DNA from 4 places in the Holdemanella sp. DFI.5.55 genome. Region 4 is predicted to be linked to each of the others. Evidence: riboswitches for the same ligand, from Rfam matches in the RefSeq annotation. Region 4 holds a riboswitch; each other region holds the start of a gene.
What was found. A riboswitch is a leader RNA that binds a small molecule or an ion and turns the genes downstream of it on or off. The one in region 4 is predicted to bind thiamine pyrophosphate.

Region 1 (4,406 bases), on a different contig from region 4:
TATGGATCATTTCGCAACAACATTTTATCCGAATTATGAAAAGTATTGGTGGCTTTTATTGATTCATTTAATTGGACGAGTGGCAGCACCTATCATGTGGTTTATGGTGGTTGAAGGCTATACGCATACGCATAGTTTAAAGAAGTACTTAGAAAGATTATTGATTTTTTCAATTATCGCTCACTTTGCGTATAACCTCTGTTTTGGCATTTCTTTGATTCCTTTAAAAGATTCTTTATTAAATCAGACAAGTATTATATGGCCATTATTCTTGTCGGTGATTGGTTTATGGGTGGAATATCAAGAATGGAAAGATGCAAAGAAGATAGGTTGTATTCTAATTCTTTGTTTGTTGGCATTTCCAAGTGATTGGTCATGCTTTCCCATTCTTTGTACAAACCACATTTATAAAAATCAAGGCAATCTAAAAAAACAAGTACTCGGTATGGCCTTATATATTTCTATGTATGCAATGGTCTATTGTTTATGTATTGATGTAGTTTATGGTTTGTTGCAGTTCGGAATTGTTTTAGTATATCCGATTATGTCTTTATATGATGGAACAAGAGGAAAGAGTACATTTATGAAATGGTTTTTTTATTGGTTCTATGTGGGACATTTAGTTTTATGTGGATTGATTCGTGTAATGATGTAGAGGGAAAAATGAAAATATTAATTTTTGGGATGTGTAACATTGGAAAGAGCACTGTTGGTGAGTTCTTGGCAAGGAAAATAGGTTACAACTTTATCGATATGGATGCGAAAATCAAAGAAAAATATGGTACGATGCTTGTGTTTCAAGATGAATATAATGATCAATATGAATGTGATGAATTGCGTGCAGAAATGATTTCATCTTGGATCAAAGAAAATGAAAATGTAGTCATTGCCCTAAGTCCTATTGCGTATTTAGATGCATATGAAGATTTCTTTGAAGATTCAGATATTATTTGTTTCGACTTAACAAATCGAACTGAAAATGTTTTTAAACGCTTGGAATTTACGGATGATAATGACAATCTTTTGCACATCCCTCAATCGTATCTAAATAAGCATAAGGCATATTATATGCGAGAAATACAGGCGGATTTTGATTATTTCCATACTTTATATGCATCCAAAATGGATTCGATTTCAATGGATGGTAAAAGTTTAGATGGAATTGTTGAGGATATATGCAAGAAATATAAATTAGTCTAAGATTGTGATATAATCAATGGGCAAGTAAAAACATACATGACAGGGGTGCAAATGCTGAGAAAAACCCTTATTACCTGATCTGGTTAATTCTAGCGTAGGGAGTCATATCGATTGATGGTGGCACTCTAGGGTGCCTTTTTTATTTGGAAAGGAGCTAGTGAATGAAGAAAAATCGTAGAATTGTCATGCCGTTGCTTGTGTTTATTCTAGTGATTGGTGGCTGGGAATTATATGTTCGTGTATTTGATATTTCACTTTATATTTTGCCAAGTCCATCAAAAATTATCAGTGCACTTATTGAGAATTTTGATATTCTAATGCAACATTCGCTTGTTACGTTGCAAGAATCAATCTTAGGATTGTTGATTAGTACTTTCTTTGCGATACTTATTTCAATTTGTATGGATCTATCCAAAACATTTAAGACAAGTGTTTATCCATATTTGATTGTGACACAAACCGTTCCTATTATGGTTTTAGGGCCTTTGTTTTCAATTTGGTTTGGATTTGATTTGTTGCCCAAAGTGTTAATTGTCATATTTATGTGTTTTTTTCCGATTGCGATATCCTTTACGGATGCCTTGTCACAAGTGAATGAAAAAGAAATCAATTTATTAAAAAGTTTTGGTGCCAATCTATTTCAAATCTATAAAATTGTTAAGATTCCATCGGGTGCCATTGGCTTATTTTCAGGATTAAAGGTAGCGGCTACCTATTGTGTGGGCGGAGCTATTGTAGGTGAATGGCTTTCAAGTAGAGCAGGACTTGGTTATTACATGCTTCGTGTAAAAAACGGATATATGTTAGATAAAGTCTTTGCGTGTGTATTGATGATTATATTTTGGAGCATTCTATTGAATTTAGGAGTGACTCTATTGGAAAAAATATTATTTCCACATTTACGAAAAGGAGAAAGAAAATGAAAATTTTAAAGGCTATGTGTGCAGCTGCTGTTGCGTTAAGTTTAGTTGGCTGTGCTCAAACATCGAATTCTGATAAAGAATTAACAAAGGTTACATTGATGTTGGATTATACGCCAAATACAAACCATACTGGTTTCTATGTAGCTAAAAACAAAGGATATTATAAAGAGGCTGGTTTAGATGTAGATATTATTGAGCCAGGTGATAATGCGACAACTTCAATGGTTGCGGCTGGAAAAGCTGATTTTGGAATCTCTTACCAAGAAGATGTTACGTATGCCCTAACAAGTGAAGATCCACTTCCAATTAAAACAATTGCGACAATTATCCAACACAACACTTCAGGATTTGTTTCTTTAAAGAGTGCAAACATCAATTCTGTAAAGGATTTTGAAGGAAAAACATATGCAGGATGGGGAGCACCAAGTGAAGAAGCTGTCATTAAAGCGGTTATGAATGAAGCGGGTGCTGATTTTAGTAAGTTAAACATCGTAGGATCTGATGGGTCTGGTATTGCAGGACTTAGTGATGAAGTTGGTAAAAATAAAGTGAACCTTGGATGGGAATTCTATGGTTGGGCTATTATTAAAGCACTACAAGATGGATATGATTTAAACTATATGCCATTAGCTGATTTAGATAATCGTTTGGATTACTATACTCCGGTTATTATCACCAACAAAAAGATGATTAAAAAGAATTCAGATACAGTTAAAAAATTTATGGAAGCTACTAAAAAAGGATATGAATATGCGATTGATCATCCAAGTAAAGCAGCTGAAATCTTACATGAGGATGCATTGTCAGATACAGATTTGAAATTTCTTAAAGAAAGTCAAAAATATTTAAGTAGTCAATATGCCAAAGATGCAGATTCATGGGGTGTTATGAAAGATTCTGTATGGGATAATTATACAGATTTTATGTATGAAACAGGATTGATCAGTCAAAAGATTGATGCGAAAGATCAATATACTAACGAGTTTGTAAAATAATGAAGCTATATGTTGAAAAGCTAAATCTTGAATTTTCAGGAAAAGAAATATTAAACGATATTTCTTTTTCTATTCAAGAAGGTGAATTTGTTTCCATTCTAGGGCCAAGTGGATGTGGAAAATCCACCATTCTAAATGTATTGGCAGGATTAATTGAAGATTATTCTGGCTCCGTATTTGTGGATGATGAACCAATTACAGGTATTAGTAGTCATTTTGCATATATGCCACAAAGTGACTTATTACTTGAATGGAGAACGATTTTAGATAATGTTTGTTTGTATGGCGAAATTAATCATGATAAATCAATAAGACAAAGAGCTTTAAAAGAATTTGAAACATTTGGTATTTCTGGTTATGAAAACGCATATCCATCGAGTCTTTCAGGAGGAATGCGCCAAAGAGCTGCCTTTTTGAGAACTTCTTTGTGTAAAGCGGATATTCTTTTATTAGATGAACCATTTGGAGCGTTGGACGTTATTACTCGAAATGATATGCAAGATTGGTTGTTACAATTAAGAAAGAATTATAATCGTACTACTTTATTAGTTACACATGATATTGATGAAGCTTTATATTTATCGGATCGTATTTTGATTTTATCGAATAAGCCAAGTCATATCTTGCAGGAAATAGACTTATCTAAAGAAAAGAAATCGAGGGATTGGTTATTTTCACAAAGTGATTTGAAGAAACAAGTTTATGAATTGTTGAAGGGTGAAAATCATGCATGATGCACATTATCATTATTCAAAAGAAATAAATGCGCTACAGAATGAATATGGAATTTCTGGTATTTGTAACGTCGTAAATGAAAAAGAATTTGAACTTGTCCATCAAAAGCAGTTGTTCTATTCTTGTGGAATACATCCTTGGAATGCAAGTTTAGATACATTTGAATCCATGCTTCCTTTGTTAAAAAAGGCACCTATCATTGGCGAAATCGGCATGGATAGTGTATGGTGTGATTTGGATTTAAATATTCAAAAAGAAGTGTTTGAAAAACAGCTTCAGCTTGCACATGCTTTAAATAAACCGGTTATTCTTCATACGAAGGGTCAGGAAAAAACAATACTTGAATTGATTCGTAAATATCCAAATACATATGTTGTACATTGGTATGGATGTATGGATTATGTCAAAGAATATGATGAAGTGGTATCTTATTTCACGATTGGTCCTTCAATTGGAAAAGAAGAGGAAGTAACGCATTTAGTAGAACAAGTATCTATGGATAAATTACTTATGGAATCCGATGGTATTGAAGCTGTGAAATGGGCTATTGATA
Region 2 (4,406 bases), on a different contig from region 4:
TTTTTCCTTCATAATACTTTTATTGAGGTTAATGTATGGATTATGTATATGTGACAAAAGAAAATATTGAACAAGAACACATTTGTTGTTCCATTAGTAGTAATTCAGATGTCCAAGTAAGATCAAAGAAAGATTGGTTGTCTGATCGCTTTGAAGAAGGACTTGTCTTTATTAAATCATCTGTAAGAGGGAAATGCTTTATTGAGTATATTCCTGCAAAGAATGCGTGGATTGGTGTGGACGCAGAAAATTATATGTATATTGATTGTCTATGGGTTTGTGGATCTTTAAAGGGTCATGGCTATTCGAGTGAATTATTAAATATGTGTATTGAAGACAGTAAGAAGAAGGGAATGGATGGAATTTGTATCTTATCTACAAAAAAGAAGACGCCGTATCTTGCAGATCCTAAATTTTTAACATATAAAGGTTTTAAAATCTCTGATGAAGCGAGTAATGGTATTCAATTGTGGTACTTGAATTTTAATGATTCAAAAGTTCCTCAATTTAAATCTTGTGCAAAAGAATGTCATATCGAAGAGTCTGGCTTTGTCTTATATTATACAAGTCAATGTCCTTTTAATGCGAAGTATGTTCCGATTATAGAGAATGTTTCAAAAGAACAAAATATAGAATTTAAAGCGATTCATATAGATACAAAAGAAAAGGCGCAGAATGCGCCAACTCCTATCACTACCTATGCCTTATTCTACAATGGTGATTATATAACGAATGATGTAATGAATGAGAAGAAGTTTTTAAAACTTGTTGAAAAGCTAAAATAGGCACTAATTATCTTGAGACATGATGGTTTTAAATAATAAATATACCAAGTAAATTGTGTTTAGTGCAAATGGAACAATCAGATTGGTACTAATAAGGCTTGCAAAAAAATAGAATGTGGGATAAGGAATTTTCTTCTCCACTCACAATCACATATGGAGACATTGCCATAGTTAAAAAGATCAAAAAATAGATTGCTAAAATGACTAGAAATGATTCTTGTCTTGTTTCATTCGTAAATTCCTTCTTGATCTCATATTTGGCTTGCACTTTAAATTGTTTTGTACTAAAATTCTAAATGTAGTAAATAAATCTGGGGAGCTATTGCTGAGAGGAAGTTCGACTTCGACCCATTAAACCTGACGGATAATGCCGGCGTAGGAAGTATAGATTTTTTTGACCTGTCTTTTTACGTTGCAGGTCTTTTTGTTTTATTGCCTTACTGTAGGGGAGCGCCTAGAGTATAGAAAACAAGCGAGGGAGCCTGAATTGACAGGATGAGAGAGGACTGTTTGTCTAATACCGAACCACAGATGGTTTTTTGCGTGTTTTCTAGGCCATCTGTATCTGTAGGAGGTAGTATTATGAATAAACACAATTACTTATTAAGCTTAGTCTTTTTTTCAATGATGGTAGCTGTTGGAGTAGTCATTTCTCCAATCTTACGTGTAGAAGGAATGTGTCCTATGGCACATCTTATTAATATCACAATGGCTGTATTTATGGGGCCTTGGTATTCATTTCTTTGTGCTTTAGCTATTGGTTTAATTCGTATGACAGTTATGGGAATTCCACCATTGGCTTTAACTGGTGCTATTTTTGGAGCTACATTATCTGGTATTTTATATCGTGTTAGTAAAGGAAAAATCTGGGCTGCCGTACTTGGTGAAGTCATTGGTACAGGTTTAATTGGTTCTGTTCTTTCATATCCAGTGATGACATATTTATGGGGAAGAACTGGACTTACATGGATGTTCTATGTACCTAGCTTTTTAATGGGTACAATCATCGGTGGAAGTATTGCGTATGTTTTATTGAAGTCGATGTCTCGTAGTGGAATCCTAGAAAATATTCAAAGAAAGTTAGGAGTGCAAAAATTTGTTGAAACAAACGAATAATTTGATTCACTGTATCACAAATCCGATTTCAATTAATGATTGTGCAAATCTTATATTAGCTTTAGGAGCGAAGCCAATTATGGCTTGTCACCCCGATGAAGTTGATGATATCACTTGCCATTCTGCGGCTTTGGCATTAAATTTAGGTAACTTTGATGATGTTAGAGCTAAATCTATGATGATTAGTGCAAAATGTGCCAAAGAAAAAGGAATACCATTCATTTTAGATTTGGTTGGAGTGGCTTGTTCAACACTTCGATTAAATTATGCCAAAGAACTTGTTTCTTTATATTGTCCAACCGTCATTAAAGGGAACATCAGTGAATGTAAAGCTTTTTATGGGATGACAAGTCATGCGCACGGTGTAGATGCGGATGTTCTCGATGAAGAGAATATCTATGAAAGCGCAAAATGGCTAAAGGACATGGCTTTACATCTTGGTTGTGTAGTTGTTTGTAGCGGCAAGATCGATGTCATTACAGATGGTAAAGACGTGAATTTAATTTCAAATGGTTGTGAAATGCTTTCAAGAATCACAGGCACTGGATGTATGTTAAATGTGGCAATCGCTACATTTTTAGCTAGTTATTCTCCATTATTGGCTTGTATTAAGGCAACTTGTTATTATGAAGTTGCTGCAGAAAAGACGAAAAGTGAAGGACCTGGAACTTTTCATATGCATTTTATGGATGAGATCTATAAACTTACCAGTTTTGATGAATCTTTGTTTAAAATTGAGGTGTTAGGATGAAAAAAGTAGATTATACATTATATTTTATTACCAATTCAGATGGTTATGATGAAGAAACTTTTTTAAATAAAGTTAAAGGGGCATGTCTAGGTGGAGCAACCATTATACAGCTTCGTGAAAAAAATAAGTCGACTTTAGAGTACTATGAACTCGCTTTAAAAGTAAAAGAGATTACTGATTTTTATCATATTCCATTAATTATTGATGATCGAATCGATGTCGCAATGGCTGTAGGATGTGGTGTTCATTTAGGAAATGAAGATATGCCAATTTCTGTAGCTCGTAAAATAATGGGAAAAGATTGTATTATTGGGGCTACCGCAAAGACTGTTGAAGTTGCAAAAAAAGCAGAGGCTGATGGTGCTGACTATTTGGGTTGTGGTGCCATTTATCCGACAAAGACGCATGTGACGACGACGATTACGAGTGTGGAAACATTGAATGACATTTGTTCGGCTGTCAAGATTCCGGTCTGTGCGATTGGAGGATTAAATAAAGACAATCTTTCTGTTTTAGAAAAGAGTCCTATTCAAGGTGTTTGTGTTGTATCGGCTATTATGGATCAAGAGGATACAAAAAAAGCAGCTGAAGAATTGAAGAAATCGATTCAAAAAATCGTGGCATAACAAATGCCACTTTTATTTTTGAAAAATATAACCTAAAATAGTAATTGCGAGAAAAAGAAAAATATTAGTGCTTTCAATCACCATTGTTGCCCTCGTATTGATTCTTGAAGCATGTATATTAAGATATGTAAATGAAAAGAATGCGCAAACCACATCCTATGTATTATTGGATCGTGTGATTGCGGATCTTGATAAAAATGAGTCGAATGAAGAGCGATTTGTGAAATAATTAAAAGATGATTATATAGTACGTGCTAAAGCCATATCTTATATTGTGGATGCCAAGCCGGAAGTTGAATATGATATTGATAAACATCAAAAAATCGCATCTTTAATGTCCGTGGATGAAATTCATTTTATTGATGATACGGGAACGATCTATTCGGGTTCGATACCTAAGTATTTTGGATATAGCTTTGATTCAGGTGAACAAATGGCTTTCTTTAAACAGATGTTAAATAATAAAGATTTAACATTATGCCAGGATGTCACGCCAAATACGGCTGAAGCTAAAGAGATGATGTATGCGATTACTTGGAATGAGTCGAAAACACATATGGTTCAAGTGGGTATTACGCCAAAGCGTCTTTTAAAGGAGTTGAAACAAAACTAAATTTCAAATGTTGTAGCTGATATGCCTGTGTATAAGGGAATGGAAATTTATGTTGTAAATTCAAAGACGAAAATAATTGAGGGCTACCGACAAAAATAAAATTGGGAAGAAGATTCTGACTTCTGATAGAAACTATCAATATATAACTCGAAAACACGGAAATTATAATGCATCTGTATCCATATCTGAATCGATGCTTTCTCAAAGTAATATCGTAGCGATATTGATTATCGGTATTTATCTAACTTCAGCTTCATGCTTACTTGTTCTTATGCTTTCTAGAGCATTAAAAGAGAAGTATGAAAAAGAAAAATATATGTATACTTCGAATACGGATGGACTGACGAAATGTTTCAATTGACGTGCGTATGATACGGATATGGAAAAGTTAGATTTAAATACGGAATGGGCTTATATATCTTTAGACTTAAATGGTTTAAAACAAGCCAATGATTCACTTGGACATAGTGCAGGGGATGAACTGATTTGTGCGGCTAGTAACTGCATGAAGTTTG
Region 3 (4,406 bases), on a different contig from region 4:
GATCCAGAGCCAAATACTTTGATGGCAAAATATAATATTTGGGGTAATAAAATTATTCCTTCTTTATGTAAAGATTTAGATGTTCCATGTAAGAATATTGGTTCTTTGGTTGTTGGATTTAGTGAAGAGGATGATAGGACCATTGAAATGTTATATAAGCGTGGTGTACAAAATGGTGTTGAAAATCAGCGTATTATTAAACAGCCTGAGCTATCTGTTATGGAACCCAATTTAAATTCAGACTGTACAAGCGCTTTATATGCGCCAAGTGCATGTATTATCAATCCTTGGCAGTTTGCGATCGCATTAAGTGAAGTGGCAATTCAAAATGGTGTAGAGCTTCGTTTGAATGAAGAGGTTACGAGTATAAAAAAAGATGGAGATATCTTTATTGTGAATGATACATACAAAGCTCCATTGGTTGTAAATTGTGCGGGTGTTATGTGTGATCATGTAACTGGACTTATTAAGAAACCAGATTATAAGATTACGCCAAACAAAGGAGAATATTATTTATTAGATAAGTCACAAGGAAACATGGTTCATCATGTTATTTTCCAATGCCCTACAAAGATTGGTAAGGGTGTATTGGTAGCTCCTACAGTAGATGGAAACTTAATTGTGGGTCCTACAAGTACAAATACGGATGCGGATGATTATTCGACAACGTCTGCAGGATTAAAAATAATTCGTGAAAATGCGGTTAAATCCGTACCGAATATGAAGCTTCAAGAAAATATTCGTACGTTTGCGGGATTGCGTGCAAGAAGTGATACAAAAGATTTTATTATTGGCGAAGATAAAGATATACATAATTTCTTCTTGATTGCCGGAATGGCAAGTCCAGGCTTAAGTAGTGCGAGTGCAATCGCATTAGACATTGTGAGAATGATGCAGGAAAAAGACTATTTCTTAAATTTAAAAAAGAATTATGTTTCTACAAGAAAAGTAGTTCGTTTTAAAGAAATGTCACATGAACAAAGAAAAGAATATATTGAAAAACATCCTGAGTATGGTCGTATTATTTGTCGTTGTGAAACCATTAGTGAGGGAGAGATCCTTGATGCGATTCGTCGAAGTCCCAAACCAGTTAGTTTAGATGGAATCAAACGTCGATGTAATGCTGGCATGGGAAGATGTCAGTCAGGATTCTGTGGACCTAGAGTCCAGGAAATTCTAGCTAATGAGTTGGGTGTTAGTCAGTTAGATATTGTTTTGGATAAGAACGGTTCTTATATTTTGTGTGGAAGAACAAAGGAGAATGGTGATGAATAATAGGTATGATGTAGTAGTCATCGGTGGTGGCCCTGCTGGTCTTGCCAGTGCAATCGCCGCAAGACAAAATGGTGCCAAGTCCGTTTTGATTATTGAGCGTGATAAGGAACTTGGTGGGATTTTAAATCAGTGTATTCATAACGGTTTTGGCTTACACCACTTTAAAGAGGAATTAACAGGTCCTGAATATGCAGGAAAGTATATTGATGAAGTTGATAAAACAGATATTGATATCTTATTGGATACAATGGTAATTGAGATTACGCCAGATAAAATGGTGTATTGTTCAAGTAGTATTCATGGATATTTAATGATACAGGCTAAATCTATTATTTTAAATATGGGTTGTCGTGAAAGAACACGTGGTGCAATTGCGATTCCAGGAACTAGAGCTTCTGGTGTGTTTACGGCAGGTGCAGCTCAGCGATATGTAAATATTGAAGGGTATATGCCAGGTAAAAGAGTTGTGATTTTGGGTAGTGGTGACATTGGTTTAATTATGGCGCGAAGAATGACTTTGGAGGGCGCAAAAGTTTTAGCTGTTGTTGAGGTTATGCCGTACTCAAATGGTTTGAATCGTAATATTGTTCAGTGTCTACATGATTATGATATTCCATTGTATTTAAGTCATACAATTACGGATATTGTGGGTAAGTCTAGAGTGGAAAAGGTTGTTGTTTCTAAGGTGGATGAAAATAGAAATCCAATCGAAGGAACAGAAATGGAATTTGATTGTGACTGCGTATTGTTGTCTGTTGGATTGATTCCAGAAAATGAGTTGTCAAATGATTTAGGGATTGAAATGGATTCTAGAACACATGGCCCTATTGTTTATGAAAATATGGAGACTTCTATGGAAGGGGTATTCGCATCAGGTAATGTTGTGCATGTGCATGATTTAGTGGATTTTGTAAGTTTGGAAAGTGAAACGGCTGGAATGGGTGCTGGTCGATATGTTTCAAATGGCGAAGTATCTAAGGATCGTTTCGTAAGGACGATAAATGGAGATAATATTTCGTATGTAGTTCCTCAATATATTCGTAAGGATAATGTAGAAAAGAGTGTTGAGCTTTCTTTCCGTGTAAGAAGACCAACGCAACAGGTAAATATTGTCGTGAAGGATGGGGATACAATCATTGCGAAATTTAAAAAGGAACATGTGATTCCAAGTGAAATGGAGAAGATATCAATTCCTAAAATATTGCTTGAAAAGGCAGATAAAGAATTGGTTGTATCTATTGAGGAGGATGCGTAATGAGAGAGTTAATTTGTATAACATGTCCTAAGGGTTGCCATTTAAAGGTTGATGAAGAAAATGATTATAAAGTAACTGGAAATGGTTGTCCTAGAGGTGCAATCTATGGAAAGAAAGAGTGTACGCATCCAACTCGTGTTGTGACAAGTACTGTGAAAATTGTGGGTGCTGAGATTGAAAGATTGAGCGTGAAAACCAACGGGGATATTCCAAAGGAAAAGATTTTTGATGTTATGAAGGAATTGAACCGTGTGGTTGTGAAGGCACCTGTGCATCGTGAAGATGTAATTGTTTCTGATATTTGTGGTACGGGTGTTGATTTAGTTGCGACGAAAGACTTATAATATTGTTGTTAAAAAAGGGGAGATTTTAGGCTAAGAGTAGGTTTGTCCTAGACCCTATAACCTGATTTGGATAATACCAACGTAGGGAATATATCTTTTTGATAGTGAGCTGCAGATTGGTTTTCTGCAGCTTTTTTTTCTTGGTGGAGAGAATATGAATTATTCAATTTTTGATGTGGATGGAACAATACTGGATTCAATGGAAGTATGGAATACTTTGGCAAGTCAATATGTTCAAAGTTTGGGAATGGTTCCCGAAAAAAATCTTGATGAAATTGTTTCAGATATGAGTTTAGAACAGAGCGCAACATACTTGAAGAATCATTATAAAATCAGTAAACAAGAAGAACGAATCATTTCTGAGGTATTGAATTTTATATCAGATTTTTATGAGTATGAAGTGAACCTTATGCCTGGGTTTAAAGAGTTTATTTCACATTATGATTCGATTAATGTGATTGGTACAAGTTGTGATGAAGAGCTTGTAAAAATTGCGTTGAATAGACTGGGTGTGTTGAATTATTTTGAAGATATTATAACTTGTTCAAAGGTGAATAAGTCAAAAGATGATCCGGATTTTTATTTGGCATGTGCACAAGTTTTAAACCAAAGACCAGAAGATATAATTGTGTTTGAGGATGCAGATTATTGTATAGATGTGGCGAAAAAAGTCGGATTTAAAGTGATTAAAATAAAAGATTGGAGAGATTTAAATGAAAAGTGCATTAACGATTGCGGGAAGTGATTCGAGTGGGGGAGCAGGCATTCAGGCAGACATTAAAACCATGTGTGCTAACCATGTGTTCGCAACAAGTGCAATCACGGCATTAACAGCGCAAAACACATTGGGAGTAACGGGTATTATGGATGTAACACCTGAATTTTTGGGTGAACAGCTAGATGCGGTATTTACAGATATTTATCCGGATGCGGTAAAGATTGGGATGGTATCAAGTTCTAGTTTGATTGAGATGATCGCAAAGAAACTAAAGGAATATAAGGCAGAAAATATTGTCGTTGATCCTGTGATGGTTGCGACAAGTGGTGCTAGATTGATTAGTGAGGATGCGATTGAAACATTGAAAAAAGAATTGTTGCCTTTAGCTACTTTGATTACTCCAAATATTCCGGAAGCAGAAGTGCTTTCTGAAATGGAAATTACGGATGAGGCTAGTATGGTTGAAGCGGCAAAAAAAATCAGTGAAAATTTTGGGTGCGCTACTTTAGTTAAGGGTGGTCATCAAATCAATGATGCGAATGATTTATTGTATAGAAACAATTCATATGCTTGGTTTAAAGGGAAACGTATCAATAATTCAAATACACATGGTACGGGCTGTACTTTGTCGAGCGCAATTGCATCAAATCTTGCGAAGGGATATGATTTAGATACTTCGGTAAAACGAGCAAAAGACTATATTTCTGGGGCATTAGGAGCAATGCTTGATTTGGGCAAAGGCTCAGGTCCGATGGATCATTCGTTTGCGATAGACAATGAATATACAACAGAATATGAAGGATAATAAGAAAAC
Region 4 (4,406 bases):
CATTTCAAACCATTCGAAAACAAAATGAAAAAGATTAGCCAATTTGGATCCATCAACAAGGCTAATCTTCTTTTATTATCTTTTCATGAATAATTCAGGTATAGTTATTTTTAAATCTCTCATTTCTGGCAAACAATTTGGCAAACTTTTTATTAAATCAAAACCTGAGATTTTATTTCTCTGTTTTTTTAATCCTCAATAATTCTTTCAGGATGATTTCGTTTCATATACAAATAGAGTGCATATCTAGGAATTTCATAAATATTCTTATACTTCTTATCCCTAATAAAATCATGCACTAATTTTAAATCATCAACATTCTTACAATAAGTTAATGTAACAATCTTCGATCAATAAAATCAAATTCTTCAAGCATCTCTTTTGTTTCTAAATATAATTCTTTATAATTCATTGATTATCCACTAAACACATCTATCATATCCACAAACCACTTTAAATCATTCATATTCTTAAAACTATGAGCGTCAATATAAAGTCTTCCATCCTCATTCAAGTTTATTGAAAACTTATGATTTGATAAAGCAATAATTTGCTTTAGTCGATTCGAATCCAATATCTCAAGAACTAATTTTTCATCTCCACAAGTCAAATTAAACTTCTTATCAAATGTCTCATATCCAGTTTTAATACTTTGTTTATCCAATGCATTACAAGGATATATAGTTAGCCACGTATTAAACTTTTGGTCAAGCTTACACAACAACCGTTCACCCGTATAAACTGTATTTTCATTCTTTTCCTACAAGCCAGTCTCATCACGCAAGACCTCTGTCTCATCTGTGAGTTTAATGGTACAAAACGCTACAGAAAAACCTTTATATTTACCTTGTACATATCCATTGCCGCTACAATAATCATGTTTAGGTAAAAGAATATTCGTATCGCTAACATTAAGCATATGAGTATTTGGATTAAATTGCACATCCTCAAAGAATTCTTTTATAATCTCATCCATACCAGATGCGGTACTCTCCTCCTTATCCTTGATCATCTGTTCTAAGCCAAGAATCACATATCCAATAATAACTAAAACAAGATTACCACCAAACACAATACCCACTAACGCAATCAATAATCCTAGTATAGACAACAATCTGTTACCCATACCATTCATCTCCCTTCACTCCCATATTAACAAGCCCACAAATACATCTCAAACAATGCACTAAATTAGTCAAAATATAGAAAAAGAAGGTCAATGATCACTGGCCTTCTTTCATTAATTAGTTCCTTTTACTGTGCATAGCGCTTTAAATAATCTACATCTAAAATTAAGATTTTATGATACACCATCGTAATAACGTTTTCTTCTCTTAATCCACGCAAGATACGATTGACACTGTTTCTTGTGGATACCCCACAGAAACTGGCAATATCATCGTTCGTGATTTGCAAATCAATAAATATACCTTTTTTAACTTGTCTACCAAATAACGAAATCAAATGATAGATAAATGCACACACAGCTCCATTTTTCCCATTCATTGTCATGAGTTGCTGTCGATAAATAGCTTCGGTCATCTTTTTACGATAATACGACTCTATATATGCATGTAATTCTTCATTTTCTTTCACATATTGTTCAAAGAATTTTCTGTTGATTCGATAGAAAGATGCCGTATCACTTTCGATACGAGCATGAAATGATGCCGTAGTCATTTTATTGATTTCATCTTTCAACAAAGAAATTATATCCAAACCTTTTAAATAAGTGATATTGAATTCACGCCCATCACATAAAACAATACTCACTTTCACAACACCATCTTTTAATACGTAAATATCTTCTTGGTCGTGTCCATCCATCATCAAATATGTATGTTTCTTTTTTATGACTTCAGGAAGATTCTTTTCTTCAAGAAAACTTAAAACTGGCTCACTCATAAATAACCCCTTCTCAATACGTCTAATTATAACATACTCACCAATCTCATTTTTAGTAACATATGTCACGAGAGAATATAACATTTAAACGTTACACACTTAATATATCATACTTTTATAAACAACACACAACATCAATTAATTTCTACAAATAATTGTTAAAAAATATAAACGATGTAAAATACTACAATTATAAAATATCAATATTCTCTCCAGATAGAGCCTTATTCATACTTCTTACAGCACAGAATTTACCACACATACTACAAGTGTCACTATGATCATCTTCTGGCATACGAGATTGACGAATTGCTTTTGCGGTTTCTGGATCTAGCGCACACTCAAATTGCGCATCCCAATCTAGATTCTTTCTTGCGTCAGCCATCTTGTCATCAATATCTCGTGCTCCTTTAACACCTTTGGCAATATCAGCCGCATGTGCTGCAATCTTAGAAGCAATGATTCCTTGTTTTGTATCTTCAACATTTGGTAAAGCCAAGTGTTCTGCCGGTGTTACATAACATAAGAAGGCTGCTCCTGACATAGCTGCAACCGCACCACCAATAGCCGCTGTAATATGATCATAGCCTGGCGCAATATCTGTAACTAATGGGCCTAACACATAAAATGGAGCACCCATACAGATTTGTTGCTGAACCTGCATATTGGCCGCAACCTGATCTAATGGAACATGTCCAGGTCCTTCGACAATAACTTGTACGTTATGTTCCCAAGCACGTTTTGTAAGTTCTCCTAAACGAACCAATTCTTCGATTTGACAGACATCTGTGGCATCTGCTAAACATCCAGGACGACAAGCATCTCCTAAAGAAATCGTCACATCATATTTTTCACAGATATCCAAGATTTCATCATAGTATTCATAGAATGGGTTTTCTTCACCTGTCATTGACATCCACGCAAAGACTAAACTTCCTCCACGAGAAACAATATTCATTTTACGTTTGTGTTTTTTGATTTGATCAATCGTCTTTCTTGTGATTCCACAGTGCAAAGTAACAAAATCCACACCATCTTTGGCATGTAACTCGACTACATCCAAGAAATCCTTTGCGGTTAATGTATTTAAATCTCTTTGGTAGTGAATCACACTATCATATACAGGTACAGTACCAATCATAGCTGGACATTCAGATGTTAATTTTTGACGGAATGGTTGTGTATTTCCATGACTCGATAAATCCATAATTGATTCTGCGCCAAGATTTACGGCTGCCATAACTTTTTCCATTTCGACATCATAATCTTTACAATCTCTAGAAACCCCTAAGTTTACATTGATCTTCGTGCGTAACATACTTCCCACACCTTCAGGATTTAAAGATTTATGGTTTTTATTGGCCGGAATTACAACCTTACCACATGCGACTAACTCTCTTAGTTCTTCTTCAGTCATTTTTTCTTTTTGGGCTACAATCTTCATTTCTGGCGTAATAATCCCCTTACGCGCAGCATCCATCTGAGTGGTATATGTAGCGCCTGTACTTACTGTACCTTCATTTGTGTTCATTTTAAAATCTCCTTTTCCAAATGATTATTTAACGTGACAAAAAGTGGTGCCCCCATTTCGCCACAAAAAAAAGTGAGCAACCAATATAGGTATACTCACACTAAAAAGACAAAGTATTTCCCTACGTTGGCATTATCCAAATCAGGTTATAGGTCGAAAGTCATACTTTCCTCTCAGCCTGTACTACAAGCTCCCTTTTTTCATTTACATTTAAGTTATACACCAATTCTAAAAGATAGTAAAGATATAAGACATTTATTTTCGAACAGGCTTTTCTTCTTTATCCCAAATTCCAATTCCAGTAATGGCACAAATCATTGAGAAAATAGGAACGACAAAGATAAACCATGCGTATGGAATATAAGCTGTTGAGCACCCAAGTACGCCCATGACATAAATTGTCGCAACACCCCAAGGAACGATAGGCGCAGATAATGTCCCAGAATCTTCGAGTGTTCTAGATAATACTTTACGAGAAACATTCATATCTTCATAAGTCGATTCAAACGTTTGTTCAGTTACAATGATAGATACTGTTTGTCCGCCAGCTGTTAAGAAGTTCACAACATAACAATACACCAAAGTGACAAACACTAGTACTGTACGATTCTTTATAAATTTTAAAAGAACATTTTTTGCCAAAACATCCAAAATACCAGTAGACGTTATGACAGCTCCCATTACACTAGCAACCATAAATGTCACTAATAATTCAGACATAGAAAGTACACCACCACGATTCAACATTGGATCAACAATGGATACACCTGTTTCAATGCTGAAACCATTAAAAGCATAGTTCATTAAATCAACAAAGTTTACCCCTTGAAATACCATCGCAAAAGCAGCAGATACAACTACGGCTAAGCCCATTCCTAATAAGGAAGGTAATTTAAATACAGAAATCAAAATAACTAGAATAGCAGGTAAAATCAATAGAACATTGATATTGAAATGTTTAGATAGCGTA

Region 1: linked by a shared signal. The riboswitch ahead of LJE08_RS08395 (ABC transporter permease) and the one ahead of thiC (phosphomethylpyrimidine synthase ThiC) in region 4 are both predicted to bind thiamine pyrophosphate.
Region 2: linked by a shared signal. The riboswitch ahead of thiW (energy coupling factor transporter S component ThiW) and the one ahead of thiC (phosphomethylpyrimidine synthase ThiC) in region 4 are both predicted to bind thiamine pyrophosphate.
Region 3: linked by a shared signal. The riboswitch ahead of LJE08_RS04285 (HAD family phosphatase) and the one ahead of thiC (phosphomethylpyrimidine synthase ThiC) in region 4 are both predicted to bind thiamine pyrophosphate.

Annotation. Positions count from the first base shown of each region.
Region 1 covers NZ_JAJDMK010000038.1:212-4,617, forward strand. Annotated here, with positions in the region: gene LJE08_RS08385 (TraX family protein) at 1-655, shown strand, start outside; gene LJE08_RS08390 (shikimate kinase) at 664-1,200, shown strand; TPP riboswitch at 1,232-1,318, shown strand; gene LJE08_RS08395 (ABC transporter permease) at 1,362-2,123, shown strand; gene LJE08_RS08400 (ABC transporter substrate-binding protein) at 2,120-3,118, shown strand; gene LJE08_RS08405 (ABC transporter ATP-binding protein) at 3,118-3,852, shown strand; gene LJE08_RS08410 (TatD family hydrolase) at 3,845-4,406, shown strand, end outside.
Region 2 covers NZ_JAJDMK010000099.1:1,257-5,662, reverse strand. Annotated here, with positions in the region: gene LJE08_RS12520 (GNAT family N-acetyltransferase) at 36-785, shown strand; TPP riboswitch at 1,088-1,184, shown strand; gene thiW (energy coupling factor transporter S component ThiW) at 1,368-1,901, shown strand; gene thiM (hydroxyethylthiazole kinase) at 1,882-2,652, shown strand; gene thiE (thiamine phosphate synthase) at 2,649-3,278, shown strand; gene LJE08_RS12500 (hypothetical protein) at 3,346-3,507, shown strand; gene LJE08_RS12495 (hypothetical protein) at 3,553-3,891, shown strand; gene LJE08_RS12490 (GGDEF domain-containing protein) at 4,271-4,406, shown strand, end outside.
Region 3 covers NZ_JAJDMK010000012.1:85-4,490, reverse strand. Annotated here, with positions in the region: gene LJE08_RS04300 (NAD(P)/FAD-dependent oxidoreductase) at 1-1,275, shown strand, start outside; gene LJE08_RS04295 (NAD(P)/FAD-dependent oxidoreductase) at 1,268-2,530, shown strand; gene LJE08_RS04290 (DUF1667 domain-containing protein) at 2,530-2,874, shown strand; TPP riboswitch at 2,880-2,979, shown strand; gene LJE08_RS04285 (HAD family phosphatase) at 3,029-3,619, shown strand; gene thiD (bifunctional hydroxymethylpyrimidine kinase/phosphomethylpyrimidine kinase) at 3,588-4,397, shown strand.
Region 4 covers NZ_JAJDMK010000063.1:2,441-6,846, reverse strand. Annotated here, with positions in the region: partial or broken gene LJE08_RS10705 (DUF3137 domain-containing protein) at 416-733, opposite strand; gene LJE08_RS10700 (hypothetical protein) at 761-1,135, opposite strand; gene LJE08_RS10695 (Crp/Fnr family transcriptional regulator) at 1,255-1,905, opposite strand; gene thiC (phosphomethylpyrimidine synthase ThiC) at 2,096-3,436, opposite strand; TPP riboswitch at 3,538-3,643, opposite strand; gene nhaC (Na+/H+ antiporter NhaC) at 3,692-4,406, opposite strand, start outside.